One region of the Sphingomonas sp. GW821-FHT04B01 genome, then DNA from elsewhere that is predicted to be linked to it. Evidence: riboswitches for the same ligand, from Rfam matches in the RefSeq annotation. Region 1 holds a riboswitch; the other holds the start of a gene.
What was found. Region 1 has a riboswitch for glycine ahead of gcvT (glycine cleavage system aminomethyltransferase GcvT). Riboswitches for the same ligand answer to the same signal wherever they lie in the genome.
Positions count from the first base shown of each region.

Region 1 (9,853 bases):
TCGCGACGGTGATCGCGCCGCCGAGCACCGACATCAGCATCAGCATCTGCAACAGGCCGCCGAGCGGCAGCCACAAGGCGAGCGCGCCGATCATCTTGACGTCGCCGCCGCCCATCCAGCCGCAGGCGAAGGCGCCGACGAACGCCGCGAAGACGATCGCCGCGACGAGCAATTGCACCGCGACGTCGCCCCAGCCGAGCCCCATCGCCCACCACCACAGCGGCGCGAGCAGCGCGATCGCCGCATTCTTGCCATTGGCGATCTCGCGGGTGCGGGCATCCTCGATTCCCGCGGCGACGAGTAGGCCGCCGAGCGTGACGGCCAGCGCCGCGATCAATAGACTATCCCATCCCATCGGACGCGACAGGTAGACGGCATGGCTTGCGAAACCGTAACCAAAGCAACGATGACCGACCAAGCCGAGCTGCGCCGCGACCTGCCCGCCGATTCGCGCCTGACGCAATGGCGGGCGCCCGACGGCTGGCGCCACCGTCGCTTCGACTGGCCGCACCCCGACGCCCGCGGGCGTATCCTGGTGCAGGGCGGCCGCGCGGACATCGTCGAGAAATTCCTCGAGACGATCCGCCACCTGCATGCCCGGCGCTGGTCGGTGACCGCGTTCGACTGGCGCGGGCAGGGCGGCTCCGGGCGGCTCGCCGCCGATCCGCACGTCGGCCATGCCGCCAGTTTCGACGCGTGGGTGGGCGACCTCACCGCCTTCTGGCGCGACTGGACGCGCGAGGGGAGCGGACCGGCGGTGCTGCTCGGCCATTCGATGGGCGGGCATCTGGCGCTGCGCGCGATGCTCGACGGCGGCGTCGTGCCCGATGCGGCGGTGCTGGTGTCGCCGATGATCGGCGTGCGCTCACCGCTCGGCGCGCGGGCCGGTCGTGCGGTCGCCTGGGCGATGACGAAGATCGGCGATCCCGCCCGGCCGGCGTGGACGGTGCGGCCGGGCAAGGCGTCCGCCGGCCATCGCCAGCAGCGGCTCACCCATTCGCTCGATCGCTATGCCGACGAGGCCTTCTGGTATGCGCGCGATCCGTCGCTGCTGCTTGGGCCGCCGAGCTGGGCGTGGGTGCTCGAGGCGTTCGACTCGGGCGCGCGGCTGCAGGCCGACCCGCGGCTGGCGACGCTCGCGGTGCCGATGCTGATGCTGGTCGCCGATGCCGACCGGCTGGTCGATGCCCGCGCCGCGGTGCGGCTGGCGGCGCGGCTGCCGCGGGTCGAGCTGGTGCGCTTCGGTGCCGAATCGGCGCATGAGATCCTGCGCGAGGACGATGCGGTGCGGCGGCGTGCCTTCGACGCGATCGACGCGTTCCTGGACCGGCTGCGATGATCCACGATATCGCAATCGTCGGCGCGGGGATCGCCGGCGCCAGCCTCGCCGCCGCGCTCGCGCCGCACGCCCGCGTGCTGCTGCTCGAGGCGGAGGCGCAGGCGGGCTATCACAGCACCGGGCGCTCGGCGGCCTTCTGGTCGGAGACCTATGGCGGGCCGGGCATCCAGCCGCTGACCAGCGCCTCCGAAGCGGCGTTGCGCGGCGGCGGCTATCTCGCGCCGCTGGGGTCGCTGCATATCGGGCGGGCGGCGGATGCCGGGCGGGTCGACGCCTTCCTCGCCGCGTTCGAGGGGACCACGGTGGCGCTCGACCGCGTCGATCCCGCTGCGTTCGTGCCGGGGCTGCGGCCCGAATGGACGCTCGGCGTGCACGAGCCGAGCTGCGCCTATATCGATGTCGCGGCGCTCCATGCCGCCTATCTGGCTGAATTTCGCCGCGCCGGTGGAGCGATCGCGACGCGCGCCGGGCTGGACGAGGCGCGGCGTGCCGACGGCATCTGGACGATCGCGACGCCGGCGGGGACGTATCGCGCGCGCGTGCTGGTGAATGCGGCGGGGGCCTGGGCCGATCGCATCGCCGTGCGGCTGGGGGCGGCGCCGCTCGGCATCCAGCCCTATCGGCGGACGATGGTGCAGTTGCGCACCGATCCGCCCGCGGGCGCCGATCTGCCGCATGTCGCCGATATCGCGGGGCGCTTCTATTTCAAGCCGGAGGCGGGGCGGCTGTGGCTGAGTCCGCACGACGAGACGCCGGTCGATCCGCACGACGTCGCGCCCGAGGAGATCGACGTCGCATTGGCGGTCGACCGGTTCGAGGGCGTGGTCGACTGGCGGGTCGCGGCAGTCGAGCGGCGCTGGGCGGGATTGCGCAGTTTCGCGCCGGACCGGTTGCCGGTGTACGGCTTCGATCCGGCGGTGGCGGGGCTGTTCTGGTGCGCGGGGCAGGGCGGCTTCGGTATCCAGACCGCGCCCGCCGGCGCGGCGGTGGCGGCGAGCCTGTTGCTGGGGACGGCCCTGCCGGCGGGGTTCGAGGGGGTCGACGTCGCGCGCTATGCCGCGGGGCGGTTCGCTTAAGTCCTCCCCCGCAAGGGGGGAGGGGGACCGCTCGGCGTCAGCCGAGTGGTGGAGGGGGAGGATAGGGCGGGAGCAAAATTGGCGGCTACCACCCCATCCTCCCCCTCCGTCACGGCTGCGCCGTGCCACCTCCCCCTGGCGGGGGAGGACCAGGTCACCCCGCCGGGCGGCTCGCCGCAATCGCCGCGTCACTCGCCAGTTTGTCGACGCGTTCGTTGTCGGCGTTGCCGGCGTGGCCCTTGACCCAGATCCATTCGATCTCGTGCTTCTGCGTCTCGGCGAACAACGCCTGCCAGAGTTCGGCATTCTTGACCGGCTTCTTGTCGGCGGTGCGCCAGCCGTTCTTGCGCCAGCCATGGATCCAGCGGGTCAGGCCGTCCATGACGTATTTGCTGTCGGTGCTGAGCTTGATCCGGCACGGGCGGGTGAGCACGCGCAGCGCCTCGATCGCCGCGGTCAGCTCCATGCGGTTGTTGGTGGTCAGCGTCTCGCCGCCCGACAATTCCTTCTCGTGGCCGCCGAAGCGGAGCAGCGCGCCCCAGCCGCCGGGGCCGGGATTGCCCTTGCAGGCGCCGTCGGTGGCGATCTCGACGAGCTGGGGGGCGGCGGGGTCGGTCATGCAAAGGCCTCCGGATGGGCGTCGTACCAGTCGAGCCGGCGCAGATAGGCGAGCGGGTCCTTGCGCGTCACCAGCGCATCCGCCGGCGTGTCGAGCCAGTCCCATGCGCGGGTGAGCAGGAAGCGGATGCACGCGCCGCGCGCGAGCACCGGCAGCGCGGCGCGCTCGGCGGCGGACAGGCCGAGCGCCCCGCCATAGCCGGCGAGCAGCGCCGGGCCGACGCCGGCGAGCGGCGCGCCCTGCGGATCGAAGGCCCAGGAGGTGTGCATCACGGCGACGTCATAGGCGCGTATGTCACGGCAGGCGAAGTAGAAATCGATGAGTCCGGTCACCCGTGCGCCGAGCATCAGCACGTTGTCGGGAAACAGATCGGCGTGGATGACGCTGGTCGGCAGATCGTGCGGCCAGGCCGTCTCGACCGCCGCCAGCGCGGCATCGACGCGCGCGAACAGGCCCGGCGCGATGGCGTCGAGATCGCTGCCGCAGCGCATCAGCAGCGGCCGCCAGTCGGCGATGCCGAGGCTGTTGGGCCGGCTGCCGTCGAAATCGGCGACCGCGGCGTGTAGCGCGCCGAGCGCGGCGCCGGCGGTGGCGGCCTGATCCGGCGTCGGGCGGGTCACCGAGACGCCGTTTAGGAAGCGGATCAGGCAGGCGGGGCGGCCCTCCAGCGTCTGGATCGCGACGCCGTCGCGGTCGCGGATCGCGGGCGGCACCGGCAGGCCGCGGTCCGCCAGATGATCGAGCAGGTCGAGGAAGAAGGGCAGGTCGCCGGCGTCGACGCGCTTCTCGTAGAGCGTCAGGATGAAACGCGCGGTCGTCGTGTCGACGAGATAGTTGCTGTTCTCGACGCCCTCGGCGATACCCTTGGCGGAGACGAGCTCGCCGACCTCGGCGTAGCGGCGCAGGAACGCGGACAGCGCCTCGGCCGAGACGTGCGTGTAGACGGCCATGATCCCTCCCCAGTCTCCACGTCCCCCGGACGTGCGCCGGGGGACGGTCAGCCTATGCCGCGGCGTCGAGGCCGCGTGGCAGTTTGAATGCGATCGTCTCGCGCGTCGTTTCCTCCTCGCGCTCCGTGATCGCGAAGCGGGTGGAGAGCAGGTCGACCAGTTCGCGGACCAGCAGCTCGGGCGCGGAGGCGCCGGCGGTGATGCCGAGCGTGCCGACGCCGTCGAGGAACGTCCAGTCGAGATCGCCCGCGCGCTGGATCAGCCGCGCCGGGATGCCCTCGCGCTCCGCCACTTCGACCAGCCGCACCGAGTTGGACGAATTGGGGGCGCCGATCACCAGCATCGCGTCGCACGCCGCGGCGATCGCCTTGACCGCCGCCTGCCGGTTCGAGGTGGCGTAGCAGATGTCCTCGCCGCGCGGCGGCAGCATGTTGGGGAAGCGGCGCTGCAGCACCGCGACCACCGCGGCGGTGTCGTCGACCGACAGCGTCGTCTGGGTGAGGAAGGCGAGATTGTCGGGATCGACCGGCGCGAAGATCTCGGCATCGGCGGCGGTCTCGATCAGCGACATCGCGCCGGCAGGCACCTGGCCGAAGGTGCCGACGACCTCGGGATGGCCGGCGTGGCCGATGAAGACGATGTGGCGGCCGGCGGCGACGAGCCGCTCGGCCTGGCGATGGACCTTCGACACCAGCGGGCAGGTTGCGTCGAGATAGTCGAGGCCGCGGTTCTGCGCGTCGACCGGCACCGACTTGGGCACGCCGTGCGCGGAGAAGACCACCGGCGCGCCGTCGGGCACCTGGTCGAGCTCCTCGACGAACACCGCGCCCTGCGCCTTCAGCGTGTCGACGACGAACTTGTTGTGGACGATCTCGTGGCGGACGTAGACGGGCGCGCCGTGCTTCTCGATCGCGAGTTCGACGATGCGGATCGCGCGGTCGACGCCGGCGCAGAAGCCGCGCGGTGCGGCGATCAGCAGTTCGAGGACGGGCTTGCCGCCGTCCGCGGGGAATTGGGAGGCCATGCCGGCGGTTCTACGCGATTGGTGCGGCGCACGGAAGTACGCGATTGGCTCACCGCGCGGAAGTACGCGATTGCTTGCACGCGGGAAAGCCGGTTCCTATGGTGCGCCGCGCATCGCCCGGGTTCTCCGGCGGCGCATCACTGTCCGTTCGACAAAGGTACGCGTCCTCGTGAAAACCCCGGCTTTAGGCCTGTCCGCCCTCGCGCTGATCCTCTCGGGCTGCGCCAGCAAGGGCGAGATCGTCGAAGGCGGCATCTCCGCCGTGCGCTCCGCCTGCCCGACGGTCGGCGTCGCCGCCGGTACCGGCGACATCACCCTGTTCGATCCGGCGACGAGCCGCGACGCGAGCGCGATCGACGTCGTCGCCAGCATGACCAACGTGCGCGGCGCCTGCAACGACGCCGGCGAGCAGATCGCCACCAGCGTCACCTTCGACGTGCTCGCGCGGCGGACGCGGACCGAGGGCCCGCGCGACGTGGTGCTGCCTTATTATATCGCGATCGTCCGCGGCGGCTCGGCGGTGACCGCCAAGCGCAAGGGGCAGATCGCGGTGCATTTCGACGCCGGGCAGGCGCGCGCGCAGGCGCAGGGCACCGCCTCGACGCAGATCGCGCGGGCGGCGGCGACCTTGCCCGACGAGGTGCGCAACCAGCTCACCCGCAAGCGCAAGGCGGGCGACGAGGATGCCGCGACCGATCCGCTGGCGCGGCCGGAGGTGCGCTCCGCGGTCCTGCGCGCGACCTTCGAGGCGCTGGTCGGCTTCCAGCTCACCGACGACCAGCTGAAGTATAACGCGCAACGCTGATTCTCTTCCCTTCCCGCGCAGGGAGGGGAGGGCGTTTCCGCATTGACTAAGGCCCCGCCGCCCGTCACAGCACCACGCGTCGATGCCGGGCGACCGGCATGGGCGGGCGCGGGAGAGAGCCTCTTCACAAGGAGGCCGCCGAAGGAGCAACCACCCCGGAATCTCTCAGGCAAACGGGACCGCGCGCTGCCTTATCGACACTCTGGAAAGCGTTCCTTTGAGGAGCCACCGAAGGGGTAAGCCCGCTGCGGAGACGCGCCGGGTCAAAGCTCTCAGGTCACCGTGACAGAGGGGGTATGACGGATCGATTGCGGCCCCGTGCCGTCTTTGGTCCCGTGCCTTTCTTGGAGACGGTTGATGAGCGATTCGCTGCCAGACACCTTGCCCGACCCGCTCGACGACCTCGACGGCGACGAGCCCGCAATCCAGCTGCTGCCGCTCGACGGCTGGCACCGCGCCCGCGGCGGCCGCATGGTGCCGTTCGCCGGCTATGAAATGCCCGTCCAATATGAGGGCATCATGGCCGAGCATCTGTGGACGCGCGAGTCCGCCGGCCTGTTCGACGTCAGCCATATGGGCCAGGTCGGCTTCACCGGCGACGGGCTCGACGCCGCCGGCGTCGCCAAGGCGCTCGAAGCGGTGCTGCCGGGCGATATCGCCGGGCTCGCGCCGACCAAGATCCGCTATTCGCTGCTGCTCAACGACGAGGGCGGCATCCTCGACGATCTGATGGCCACGACGCTGCCCGCCGAGGGCGCGCATCCGTTCGGCGCGGCGAGCCATTACGTCGTCGTCAACGGCGCGACCAAATATGACGATCTCGCCTATCTGCTCGACGTGCTGCCCGACGATCTGACGATGAACCTGATGGAAGATCAGGCCTTGCTCGCGGTGCAGGGGCCCAAGGCGGTCGCCGCCGTGTCGCGCCTGATCCCCGGCGTCGAGGACCTCGTGTTCATGACCGCGGGCGCGTTCGACTGGAACGGCCATGCGCTGTGGATCAGCCGTTCGGGCTATACCGGCGAGGACGGCGTCGAGATTTCGATCCCCGCCGAAGCCGCCGCCGATTTCGCCGATGCGATCTGCGCCGAGCCCGAGGTCAAGCCGATCGGCCTCGGTGCGCGCGATTCGCTGCGGCTCGAAGCCGGACTGCCGCTCTACGGCCACGATCTCGATCCCGAGACGACGCCGGTGATGGCCGATCTCGGCTTCGCTCTGTCCAAGCGCCGCCGCGAGGCCGCCGATTTCGCCGGCGCCGCGCGTATCCTCGCCGAGCGGACCGATGGTCCCGCGGTCAAGCGCGTCGGCCTGTCGGTCGCCGGGCGCCAGCCGGTGCGCGAGGGCGCGAGCGTCGTCGACGCCGAGGGCGCGGTGATCGGCCGCGTCACCAGCGGCGGCTTCGCGCCGAGCGTCGGTGCGCCGATCGCCATGGCCTATGTTCCCGCCGCGCTCGCCGAGGCCGGCACGCCGCTGCGCCTCGTCCAGCGCGGCAAGATCCACGAGGCGACGGTCGCTCCGATGCCGTTCGTTCCCCACCGCTATGTCCGCGCAGGAGGCAAGTGATGAGCCGTTATTTCACCGAAGATCATGAGTGGGTCGATGTCGATGGCGACACCGGCACCGTCGGCATCTCCGATTATGCGCAGGGCCAGCTCGGCGACATCGTGTTCGTCGACGTTCCCGAGGCGGGCAAGCAGCTCGGCAAGGGCGACGAGGCCGCGGTGGTCGAATCGGTCAAGGCCGCGTCGGACGTCTATTCGCCGGTGTCGGGGACGGTGACCGAGGGCAATGCCGCGCTGTCGGACGATCCCAGCCTCGTCAACTCGGATCCGGAAGCGGAAGGCTGGTTCTTCAGGATCACGCTCAGCGATCCGGCCGAGCTGGAGACGCTGATGGACGAAGCCGCCTACGCGGATTTCGTCGCCAAGCTGTAACGATCAGCCTCGCAATTGGTGCTCCGCTCTGGTCGATGCCTCGCCGCGCTTGATACGTCACCCCGGACTTGTTCCGGGGTCCACGCGGCGGCGAGGAGGACGGTCTGAAACGATAGGGCGCCCCTGCTGCCCGGTGGACCCCGGAACTGGTCCGGGGTGACGGGACCTGCGGGGATGATCGATCGAACCTCAGCCCGTCGCCATAGGTAAAGGCCCTTCCCACAGGCGGGGCTCTCAAGGGAATGATGATGCGCTACCTGCCGCTTACCCAGCCCGACCGCGACGCGATGCTCGCGGTCATCGGTGCGGGATCGATCGACGATCTGTTCGTCGACGTGCCCGAGGCCGCCCGCCTGTCCGGCCCGATCCATGACCTGCCGAACCACGCCTCCGAACTGGCGGTCGAGCGGCATATGACCGCGCTCGCCCGCCAGAACACGGTCGCGGGCGAAGTGCCGTTCTTCCTCGGTGCGGGCGCCTATCGCCATCACGTGCCGGCGAGCGTCGATCACCTGATCCAGCGTGGCGAGTTCCTCACCGCCTATACGCCGTATCAGCCCGAGATCGCGCAGGGCACGCTGCAGATGCTGTTCGAGTTCCAGACGCAGGTCGCGCGGCTGCTCGGCACCGACGTGGCGAACGCGTCGATGTACGACGGCTCGACCGCCTGCTGGGAAGCGATCGGCATGGCGCGGCGCATCACCCGCAAGGGCAAGGCGATCCTGTCGGGCGGGCTCCACCCGCATTATGTCAGCGTCGCCAAGACGATGGCGAAATACACCGGCGATCATCTCGAAACCTCTACGCCGGCGCTGACCGCCGAAACGGATATCGATGCGATGATCGCCGCGATCGACGGCGATACGTCGTGCGTCGTCGTGCAATATCCCGATATCCTCGGCCGGATCGCCGACCTGACGCCGCTCGCCGACGCCTGCCACGCCAACAAGGCGCTGCTGATCGCGGTCGTCACCGAGCCGGTGGCGCTGGGCGCGATCACCTCGCCGGGCGAGATGGACGCCGATATCGTCGTCGGCGAAGGCCAGTCGCTCGGCGTCGGCCTCCAGTTCGGCGGTCCGTACGTCGGGCTGATGGGCTGCAAGGAGAAGTACATCCGCCAGATGCCCGGCCGCTTCTGCGGCGAGACGGTGGATGCGGAGGGTCGCCGCGGCTTCGTGCTGACGCTGTCGACGCGCGAACAGCATATCCGTCGCGAGAAGGCGACGAGCAACATCTGCACCAATTCGGGCCTTTGTGCGCTCGCCTTCTCGATCCACATGACGCTGCTCGGCGAGGCGGGGCTGCGCCGGCTGGCGGGGATCAACCACGCCGCGGCGTGCCGCGCCGCGGATCGCCTCGCCAAGGTGCCGGGCGTCGAGCTGGTCACCGAGACCTTCTTCAACGAATTCACGCTGAAGCTGCCGGTCGAGGCGCGCCCCGTGGTGCGGACGCTCGCCGATCGCGGCATCCTGGCGGGCGTGTCGCTCGGCCGGCTGTATCCGGACGAGGCGGGCCTCGCCAACGGGCTGATCGTCGCGGTCACCGAGACGACGACCGCGGAGGACGTCGAAACCCTTGCCGCCGCACTCGAGGAGGTTCTGGCATGAGCATCAATCAGAGCGGCTGGCGTCCCGAGATGACCGCCGGCGGCGGCAATGGCGCCGCACCGACCTTCACCGGCAATAAGGCGCTGATGCTGGAAGAGGCGCTGATCTTCGAGATCGGTGATACGCAGACCACCGGCGTCGATTTCGCCGAGGGCGACGTCGCGGGGTCGCGGCTCGGCGATCTTAGCCGCAAGGCGCCGATCGGGCTTGCCGGCCTGTCCGAGCCCGAGACGATCCGTCACTATACGCGGCTCAGCCGCCAGAATTACGCGATCGACCTCGGCCTGTTCCCGCTCGGCTCGTGCACGATGAAGCACAATCCGCGGCTCAACGAGAAGATGGCGCGCCTCCCCGGTTTCGCCGACGTACATCCGCTGCAACCGGTCGACACCGTGCAGGGCGCGCTCGCGGTCATCAACGAACTGGCGGTGTGGCTGATCAAGCTCACCGGCATGCACGGCGTCGCCATGTCGCCGAAGGCCGGCGCGCACGGCGAATT
Region 1 covers NZ_JBWKTR010000003.1:365,349-375,201, reverse strand. The annotation lists gene AC07UH_RS10570 (A24 family peptidase) at 1-355, opposite strand, end outside; gene AC07UH_RS10565 (alpha/beta fold hydrolase) at 407-1,339, shown strand; gene AC07UH_RS10560 (NAD(P)/FAD-dependent oxidoreductase) at 1,336-2,415, shown strand; gene rnhA (ribonuclease HI) at 2,570-3,034, opposite strand; gene thrB (homoserine kinase) at 3,031-3,984, opposite strand; gene ispH (4-hydroxy-3-methylbut-2-enyl diphosphate reductase) at 4,037-5,008, opposite strand; gene AC07UH_RS10540 (hypothetical protein) at 5,178-5,813, shown strand; glycine riboswitch at 5,913-6,005, shown strand; glycine riboswitch at 6,006-6,112, shown strand; gene gcvT (glycine cleavage system aminomethyltransferase GcvT) at 6,171-7,376, shown strand; gene gcvH (glycine cleavage system protein GcvH) at 7,376-7,747, shown strand; gene gcvPA (aminomethyl-transferring glycine dehydrogenase subunit GcvPA) at 7,996-9,354, shown strand; gene gcvPB (aminomethyl-transferring glycine dehydrogenase subunit GcvPB) at 9,351-9,853, shown strand, end outside.

Region 2 (9,853 bases), on a different contig from region 1:
CGCGACGGTGGCAGGCGGCGCGCTGACGGTGCGCAGATTCGCGAAACTCGGCTTGCGGCTCATGCAGGTACCTTCTTGCGGGTCTTGATCTTAGCAACCGGCATGCCGACCTGTCGACATGTCCACGCGTAGAGCTGTCGAATATCCTCGGCAGCCTTGCCGTCAGGCTCATATTCCATGACGGTGCGCCCCTCCCCGCTCGCGTGGCGATAGGCGGCGCGGTCGGGGATCTGCACCGGGCAAGGCGGCGTGCCGAAGCCTTCGACCAGTTCGCCCGCCTCCTGGTAGACGCGCGGCGCATTGGGGGCGCCGGCGGTGAAGACGACATAGGCGGGCTTGCGCAGCAGCTGCACCAGCTTGGCGGTGGTCTGGATCGCCGACAGGTCGAAGGCGCTCGGCCGGCATGGGATCAGCACGAGATCGGCGACCTCGACCGCGGCGCGGGCGGCGCTGTCGGCATGGGGCGGCGTATCGATGACGATCAGCTCGGCCCCCTGCCCGCGCGCTGCCTCGACCTTGGCGGCGAGCCGTGGCGGCGGGCTGTCGATCACCTCGGGCGGCGCCTCCCCACGCCAGGCCGCCCATTGGCTGGCGGTCGCCTGCGGGTCGGTATCGATGATGAGCGCGACGCGGCCGGCATCCTGCGCGGCCGCGGCGAGGTGGAGCGCGAGCGTCGTCTTGCCCGCGCCGCCCTTCTGACTGATGATCGCGATGGTCGCCATGTCGTCCTCCCTACATGTCTACATGCCGACGTGGCAAGTCCTCGACGTATAGACATATAGACGCGTCGAGCCCCCTGCCCGACCGGACGATCAGCGGAATCGACGAGCACGATACGGCCGTCGATCCGTCGACACCTCGACAGATCGACGCACGCTGCCAAAGGTGAGGATTACCGCCCTGAACCGCTTGCTCCTTCTAGGGAGCATGTGACGGCGTAGCCGGCACTCCGGTCTTTTCGTCTTATCGTCGGGTCGTTTTGGTTCGTCGTTTGTCCTTCCTCGTCGTCAGACGGCTGTGTTGGCCGTCTAGGCCAACCCTCTTGTTCTCATTCAAATGGAATCCATGAGCGGTTGCGGATGTTTTTGAGACTCGCACGCTGACGCCATATCCCGATCGATCGCCGCGCCGAGCGAGGCGAGCACCTTGCCCAGCATGCCGCCGACGCTGGCCGTGGCGCGCTCCCGGCAGGACAGGCTGGCCAGCATCCTCTCATGTGCCTCCGCCTCGACCGCGCGATGCTGCTCGTGATCGACCGGCAGCGGCGCCGGACGCATCCAGCGCGGCAGATAGGCGAGCACCCGCGCCGGCAGCAGCGGGCGATAGGCGTTGGAGGTCTGGCGATAGCGCGGCCCCTCCCCTTCCACCCGCTTGAACCGGCGCTGGCGGACGAGGAAGCCGCAGCGTTCGAGCGCGTGCAGCGCGCGGGCGACGGTCGCCCGGCCGAGCGCGGTCGCCTCGGCGAGCCAGTCATAGCTCGGATAGACGCGGCCCTGGTTGAGCCGGGCGAGCGTGCACAATTCCTCGAACACGCGCACCGCGGCCGCGGTCAGCCCGGCGATGCTGCGCTCGGTGGCGCTCAGCGTGCGGGTACCGGCGCGTTCCTCGCGGCGCAGGCGCCGACCGGCGTCGAGCGTGCGGCGGCAGGCGCGCAGCAGCCGGTCGGTCTCGCCGGGGGCGGGCGTCGCGAAGAACAGCTCCTCGAACGTCCCCGCCTCGATACTGTCGCGCAGCACCGGCGCACCGGTGCGGTGGGGTGCGCGAGTACGTGCCGGGGCCCGCGATCCAGCACGCAGCCCGTCGCCCGCCCGCGCGAGCACGCGGGCGCTCGCCTCCCCGAGGGTAAACGCCGTCATCTTCCATCCCCTTGCGGGGCCGGGACCGAGGACAAAAAAGACCGTGGCGCGAAACGCGCATCCTTGAACCGGAACGGGTTCGGAGCTATTCGGGAGACGTGAGCTGTTGAAAAGTCACCGATCGACGTTTGGCGACGCCGGTCTCTCGAATATTTCCTTGGGATGCCCGGCCTTCGTGCCGGGCTTTCCTTTATGTGGTCACGGCCACTCCATGAACATCGCCGCGGTCGACATGACCGCGCGTCATTCTTGTTGCAGCAATGATCCAACAGCGGAAGCGCTTACGATTCGTGCTTTCGAGTATTTAACCTGAAAAAAGTTCGTGCTTTCGAGTAGAATAGGCGTTTCTATTCGTGCTTTCGAGTAACAATGGCGCGCTGCCATTCGTGCTTTCGAGTAGGAATGCACCGCATTCATTCGTGCTTTCGAGTAACAATTCGCAGCCGCCGGCGAATCACCCGGCCGGATTGGTTCCCTCTGCCGCGGCCGATTCGACGATGGTGCGATGCTCGCTCAGCACCGCCTGCCCCGGCTGCGGCCGCGGCGTGATCACCACCCGGTTCTGCGGCGCCTTACGGCCACGACGCGGGGCGGCGCCCTCCTCCTCGGCCGCCTCGCTCTCGACCAGTTCGAGATGGTAATCGGGGATGCCGTCGGTCGCGACGATCTGCTTGAGCGCCGCCTTGAAGTTCGACAGCGGGTTCTGATAGCCGATCTGCAGGCGGAAGGTGGCGAGATCGAGGTCGAGCCCGCCCTCCTCGCAGGTCGAGCGCGCCACCTCGTAGATGCGCCGCTCGATCGGCCCGAGCTGGAAGTAAGCGGCGGCATAATCGAGCACGTGGCGATCGAGCAGGATCGCGCGGAACAGCCAGTCGCACAGCCGCACCTTGACCGCCTTCAGCCGCCGCTCCCCACTTTTCGTCTTGGAATAATGGAGTTTTGCTTCGGAAAGCCATGAGAAGAAGCCCTCCTCCCCCTCCCCGCCCGCTTCGATATTGGTCTTGATCTGCGTGCCCTGCAGCCGTTCCAGCGCCTCCGACAGCCGGCCGTAGGAGCGCGCGCTGTGGTTGGAGCCGGTGACCGAGAACAGATCGTGCGCGGTGAAGATGAAATCCTGCTCGACATGCTCGCCCGCCTCGAGCTTCGCCGCCATCAGGCTGGCGATATAGAGGACGATCTCCTTGTCGTAGATCGTCGCGACGCCGCTCGCCGAGGGGCGCACCTCGATCGACACGGTGGCGTGATCGTAGGTCAGCGGCTTCATCCAGGCGTTCTTGGACAGCGCGAAGAAGGGAAAGGCCATCAGCGACCGCTCGCCGCGGATCTCGCCGTGCAGCGGGCTGTCGAGCGTGAACAGGTCGCGGTGCGGCACGGTACCGGCGCTGGCGGACGGGCGGGTCGGGGCAGGGGAACGGGCCATGTTCATTTCCTACTCGAAAGCACGAACTTTTGGCACCCCACACGGGATTCCCGAGGGAAAATGGGCTTGGACGCCGCCCCATTCGTGCTTTCGAGTAGGAAATGGCGCGCGAGCGGCGGGTCTCGCCGGCCCATGGCGGGCTCCGGCAGGCGCGGACGCCGCGCCCGGCATCCGCCGTACGACAAGTCGGATTGTCGACATGTCTATGCCTCGACCCGATGGTGCCAAGTCGTTCGAATCCCTGCAGTGCCAGACGCGACGAGGTCGATCTGTCGACATGTCGATAGCTCGACAGGATGGAACGGGCGCGTGCGGCGCCCTTGACCGGTAGCGGGGCGATGATACCGTCCGCGACGTCGATCAGGGAGAGACCGGGCTGGCCCCGGCGCCGAAGGAGCAACCGCCCCGGAAACTCTCAGGCAGAAGGACCGATCGACGACGACATCTGGAGAGTGGCGCCAGCCGGTGCCCGCCGACGGGATAATGATCTCAGGCGCAAGGGACAGATGGGGCATGCAGGCCGGCAGCGACCGGCGGAAGGACCGCATGCACACCGATCCCGTCACCGCGCCGCTCGACCGCAACCTCGATCGCCCGATCAGCGTCGCCGAATTGTTCACGATCGGCATCGGCCCGTCGAGCTCGCATACCGTCGGCCCGATGCGCGCCGCCTTCGACTTCGGGCAGCGCGCGCTCGGACAGGGCGCCGGGCAGGGGGCAAGGCAGGGGATAGGGCAGGGGGCTCCGGTCGGCGTCACCTGTAATCTCTACGGCAGCCTCGCGCTCACCGGGCGCGGCCACGCCACCGACACCGCGACGATCCTCGGCCTCGGCGGCTGGGAGCCCGAGCGGCTCGATCCCGATGCCGCGCCGGCGATCCTCGCCGATATCCGCGACAACCGGCGGCTGACGCTCGCCGGCCGCCACGCCATCGTCTTCGCGCCCGACGACGTCGTCTTCCACCCGCGCGACTTCCTGCCCGAACATCCCAACGGCATGACCTTCACCGCCCGCTATGCTGATGGCGCGACCTATGCCGAGACCTATTTCTCGATCGGGGGCGGCGCGATCCTGCGCAAGGGCGAACGGCTCGCCGCGGGCAATGTCGCGGTGCGCCACCCGTTCGGCTCGGGCGCCGATCTGCTCGTGCTCGGCGATGCCACCGGCCTGTCGATCGCCGAGCTCGTTCGCGCCAATGAGGAGGCGTGGCGCAGCCCCGCGGAGACCGACGCCTTCCTCGACGCGGTCCGCGCCGCGATGAGCGCGTGCATCGACCGCGGCATCGCGCAGGAGGGCATATTGCCCGGCGGCCTCAAGGTGCGGCGCCGCGCTCGCGTGATCCAGCAGGGCCTCACCGGCGACGCGCCCGGCCGCAACCCCGCCGAGGTGTTCGAATGGGTCAGCCTGTGGGCGCTCGCGGTCAACGAGGAGAATGCCGCCGGTGGCCGGGTGGTCACCGCGCCGACCAACGGCGCGGCCGGCGTGCTGCCCGCGGTGCTGCGCTTCTACGAGACGCTGATCGAGGGCGCCGACGACGAGGGCGCGCGCCGCTTCCTGCTCACCGCCGCGGCGATCGGCATGCTCTACAAGAAACGCGCGTCGATCTCGGCCGCGGAGATGGGGTGCCAGGGGGAGGTCGGGGTCGCCTGTTCGATGGCAGCGGGGGCGCTTGCCGCAGTGCTCGGCGGCAGCAACCGCCAGATCGAGAATGCCGCGGAGATCGGCATGGAGCACAATCTCGGCCTCACCTGCGACCCGATCGGCGGCCTGGTGCAGATCCCGTGCATCGAGCGCAACACGATGGGCGCGGTGAAGGCGATCAACGCCGCCTATCTCGCGCTGCGCGGCGACGGCAGCCACGTCGTCAGCCTCGACGCGGTGATCGAGACGATGCGCCAGACCGGCGAGGACATGCGCTCGAAATACAAGGAGACGAGCCTCGGCGGGCTGGCGGTCAACGTGGTGGAATGTTGACGTGTCGGGGTGTTGGGGTGTCGGCGTGTCGACAGCCCTATATTCAAGCGTGGCACGACTTGAGCAGAATGCACATCGACAAACCTAATCGTCGATTCCTATGCAATCCGACATGTCGACACGGCGACATGTCGTAGCCTAGATATGCCTGTTAACCCTTTGCAGCTAGGCACAAGCCATGCGTATTCTCGTCACCGGGGGAGCCGGCTTCATCGGCTCGGCGTTGGTCCGCCACCTGATCTGCAACACCGGGCACGAGGTGCTGAACCTCGATGCGCTGACCTATGCCGGTACGCTGACCGCCCTCGCGCCGATCGCCGACGATCCCCGCTATCGTTTCGTCCATGCCGACGTGTGCGATGCGGCGGCGGTCCGCACCGCGATCCACGACTTCCGCCCGGACGTGATCACCCATCTGGCCGCCGAGAGCCATGTCGACCGATCGATCGATGGCCCTGGCGCCTTCATACAAACCAACGTCGTCGGCACCTTCACGATGCTTACCGCCGCGCGTGCCTATTGGCAGGACCTGTCACAAACCGAGCGCGCGGCGTTCCGCTTTCATCACATTTCGACCGACGAGGTGTTCGGTTCGTTGGGGCCTAGCGGCGCATTCACCGAAGAGACGCCCTATGACCCGCGCTCGCCCTATTCGGCGTCAAAGGCGGCATCCGATCATCTGGTCAGTGCCTGGGGCCATACGTATGACCTGCCGGTGCTCGTCACCAATTGCTCGAACAACTACGGCCCCTATCATTTTCCCGAAAAGATGATCCCGTTGATGATCGTCAAGGCCTTGGCGGGAGAGACCTTGCCCGTCTACGGGCGCGGCGAGAATGTGCGCGACTGGCTGTTCGTCGAGGATCACGTCCGCGCATTGCAAGCGGTGTTCGAACGTGGCGTCCCGGGGCGCCGCTACAATATCGGCGGCAGCGCCGAGCGACGGAATATCGACGTGGTCGAAACACTCTGTGCGACGCTTGATCGACTGCGGCCGCGCGAGAAGGGGGGCTCCTACGCCGAACAGATCGGCTTCGTCGCCGATCGTCCGGGTCACGATCAGCGCTATGCGATCGACGCTACCCGCATCCACGCTGAACTGGGCTGGGTGCCACAGGAGAGTTTCGAAAGCGGCCTGGAGAAGACGATCCGCTGGTATCTCGACAACGCAGCTTGGTGGCAGCCACTGGTCGATAGGCAAGCGGCAGACGTGCGACGCGGGCTGAATGGACAAATGGAGCGTTCGGCATGAAGGGCATCATTCTCGCCGGCGGCACCGGCACGCGGCTCCATCCCGCAACGTTGGTCGTCAACAAGCAGTTGCTGCCGGTCTACGACAAGCCAATGATCTATTACCCGCTATCTGCGCTGATGCTCGCGGGCATCCGCGAGATCTTGATCATCTCGAGTCCCGAATATCTATCGCATTATCGAACACTGTTCGGTAATGGGTCTCGGCTTGGCCTACAGATTGCCTATGCCGAGCAGCAACGTCCCGAAGGCCTGCCCCAGGCGTTTACCATTGGCCGCGAGTGGATTGCAGGCAAGCCGGTTACACTGATTCTTGGCGACAATATCTTCTTCGGCAATGGTTTGGGACCAATGCTGCGGCGGGCGGTCGCCCGTGCGGAGGCAGGCAAGGGCGGTGCGACGATCTTTTCGTATCGGGTGGAGGATCCCCAACGCTACGGCGTCATCGCCTTCGACGCGGACGGTCGCGCTGTTTCCATCGAGGAGAAGCCGGAACGCCCGCGCTCCAACCATGCGATCACCGGGCTTTACGTCTTTGATGCCCAAGTTTGCGATCATACCGTCGGCCTAACCCCTTCACCACGCGGGGAGCTGGAAATCACCGATCTGGCGCGTCGCTATATGGAGGCCGGCACGCTCCATGTCGAACCGATGGGCAGAGGCTTCGCCTGGCTCGACACCGGCACCCACGACAGCCTGCTGGAGGCGGCCGAATTCGTCCGCACCATTCAGCATCGCCAAGGCATCCAGATCGCCTGCTTGGAGGAGATCGCTTTCCTGCAAGGATTCATCACGGCCGAGGCAGCCGCGGAACAGGGCAGGGCGCTTGCCAAAACAGCCTATGGTCGCGCGATCCTGACGGCGATCGAAGAGGAAGCGTACGCGCCGCTACCGTTTGGCGAACGCCGCGCCGATGACAGACGCAGAGGCTAAGCCGGAAAACACATGATCGACAGGCCGACATGTCTACACGTCGGCCTGTCGATCATCTTACTTGGCGAGCAGACCCTCGGCGAAGCTGCGCACGCTCGGACCGATGTCAGCGCGGGCGAGGGCGAGGGCGAGATTGGCCTGGATATAGCCCGCCTTGTCGCCGCAATCGTAGCGCTCGCCGTCGAAGGTGAAGCCGTGGAACGGCTGCTGGCCGATCAGCTGCGCCATCGCGTCGGTGAGCTGGATCTCGCCGCCCGCACCCTTTTCCTGGCTCTCGAGGATGCGCATCACCTCGGGCTGGAGGATGTAGCGGCCGGGGATCATCAGATTGGACGGCGCGCTGCCCTGCTTGGGCTTCTCGACCAGCGCCTTCACCTCGGTGAGGCGGCCATCGATCGCGCCGGGCGAGATGATGCCGTATTTGTCGGTCTCGCTGTCGGCGACCTCGAGCGCACCGACGATATTGCCGCCGACCTGATTATAGGCCTCGACCATCTGCGCGATGAAGCCGGGCTTGCCGACCATCAGCTCGTCGGGGAGCAGCACCGCGAACGGCTCGTCGCCGACGATCTCGCGCGCGCACCATACTGCATGGCCGAGGCCGAGCGGCTCCTGCTGGCGGACGTAGACCGGCGAGCCCGGCTTCTGGCGGATGCCCTCGATGACGCTGAGCGACTTGCCGCGCGCGCGCATCGTGTCCTCGAGCTCGTAGGAAATGTCGAAATGGTCCTCGAGCGCGCCCTTGCCGCGGCCGGTGACGAAGATGATCTGCTCTATCCCCGCCTCGAGCGCTTCCTCGACCGCATATTGGATCAGCGGCTTGTCGACGACGGTCAGCATCTCCTTGGGCATCGCCTTGGTCGCGGGAAGGAACCGCGTGCCGAGCCCGGCTACCGGAAACACCGCTTTGCGTACGCGCTTGATCGTCATGACTGGTCCCATCGATTGCTGTGGAGGCGGTCGAGACCACCCGTCGCCCGGGGGTCTAGAATGTTATGAAGACAGAAGAAATACAGTCATCCACCCATTCGTACCGGATCGGTCGCGACCCGGCGCCGGCGGGATGCCGGTTCAGCGCAGCCGGCCGGCGGCATCGTGCGCGAGCAGGCCGCGGACCTCCTCGGCATAGGCCGGGCGACGCATCCATTGATGGCGGATATGGTCGAAGGTGCGGCGGAACGCCCTGGGCGTCGGCGTCCGGAAGGGCAAGGTCAGCAGCGCCAAAACGCGCCAGGCAAGTCCCCAGCGGCCGACCCTTTGTCCCGCAGCGGTCACGCCCGAGGTAGCGACCAGGCTCGGCCAGGGCATCGTGAAATGGCCCAGCGCCGCGTCGATATCCGATTCATAGCCGCGGTTGATGAAGCCGTTCGCCTCCTTCAGCGCGCCGACCGGGCGGGTGTGGCGGATCGGGATGGCGTCGACGATCGCGAAGCGCCGGTCCTCGGGCGGCAGCGCGCTGCCCCAGACCAGGTCGATGCCGCTTTCCCAGCCGTAGTCGAACAGCGGCGCGACCTCACGCAGCGCGCGCGCGGCGAAAAAGGGCGCCATCATCTCGATGTAATTCACCTCGCGGAAGGTGAAGGACGGATTGCGCGCGGTGCCGGCATAGGTGAAATAGCTGTCCCAGGTCAGGCTCGGCTGGAAGATCGTGAACCCTTCCGCCGCGCCGAGCGCGAACAGCCGGCTGAGACTGTCGGCATCGGTGTCGATGTCGTCGTCGATCAGCGCGACATAGTCATATTGGGCGATGAAATCGCTGTTGTCGGACAGCGTCGCACGCCAGCCCTGGACCTTGGTGCCGGGGATGAAGCGGTGGAACGTGCCCGCCGCGTCGAGCGGGCGGCTGTTGGGATCGAAGGAGGCGACGAGCAGATCGAAGTCGCGCGCGGAAGCCGGCGCGAGCCAGCGCTCGTGCAGACTTTTCGGTCCCGCCCGCGTGATGACCAGATTTTTCGAATGTGCCGGGCCAAGCATCAATGGGCAGTCCTGGAATGCATGATGCTCCCGTGTCTCCGCAGGGCGTACGTCGCGGCAATTCCGCCGGGGTCGGGCGCTTTATCGGCGTCGGGTAGCGCATTTCATCGTATCAATCCAGCATCCTGACGCATGCCAACCGTCCCACTTAAGCATTCCGGCGGGACGATGGCCGCATTGCCACACTGCACGGCGAATTGTGTGATATGATTGCTGAACAGTCGCGTCTTCGCCATGGCCGCATCGTCTTGCCGGTGCGGCGATCAGACCGCGGCCTGCAATTCCAGCCGGCGGATATGATCCAGCAACTCAGGCTCGTTCCACAGCCGCCGTTCGAGATAGGATTTGGCGATCTGCTTGACTTTGTAGGCGGCGCGCCGGCGCAGATCTAGCGCCGCACAATATTCTCTGATCTCGGGGAACTCGCGGGCGATGGCGAGATAGG
Region 2 covers NZ_JBWKTR010000009.1:116,166-126,018, forward strand. The annotation lists gene AC07UH_RS18190 (ribbon-helix-helix domain-containing protein) at 1-63, opposite strand, end outside; gene parA (ParA family partition ATPase) at 60-722, opposite strand; gene AC07UH_RS18200 (helix-turn-helix domain-containing protein) at 1,053-1,856, opposite strand; gene AC07UH_RS18205 (replication initiator protein A) at 2,311-3,276, opposite strand; glycine riboswitch at 3,628-3,717, shown strand; gene AC07UH_RS18210 (L-serine ammonia-lyase) at 3,823-5,250, shown strand; gene rfbB (dTDP-glucose 4,6-dehydratase) at 5,429-6,502, shown strand; gene rfbA (glucose-1-phosphate thymidylyltransferase RfbA) at 6,499-7,434, shown strand; gene galU (UTP--glucose-1-phosphate uridylyltransferase GalU) at 7,492-8,364, opposite strand; gene AC07UH_RS18230 (hypothetical protein) at 8,506-9,408, opposite strand; gene AC07UH_RS18235 (glycosyltransferase family 8 protein) at 9,672-9,853, opposite strand, start outside.
Region 2: linked by a shared signal. The riboswitch ahead of AC07UH_RS18210 (L-serine ammonia-lyase) and the one ahead of gcvT (glycine cleavage system aminomethyltransferase GcvT) in region 1 are both predicted to bind glycine.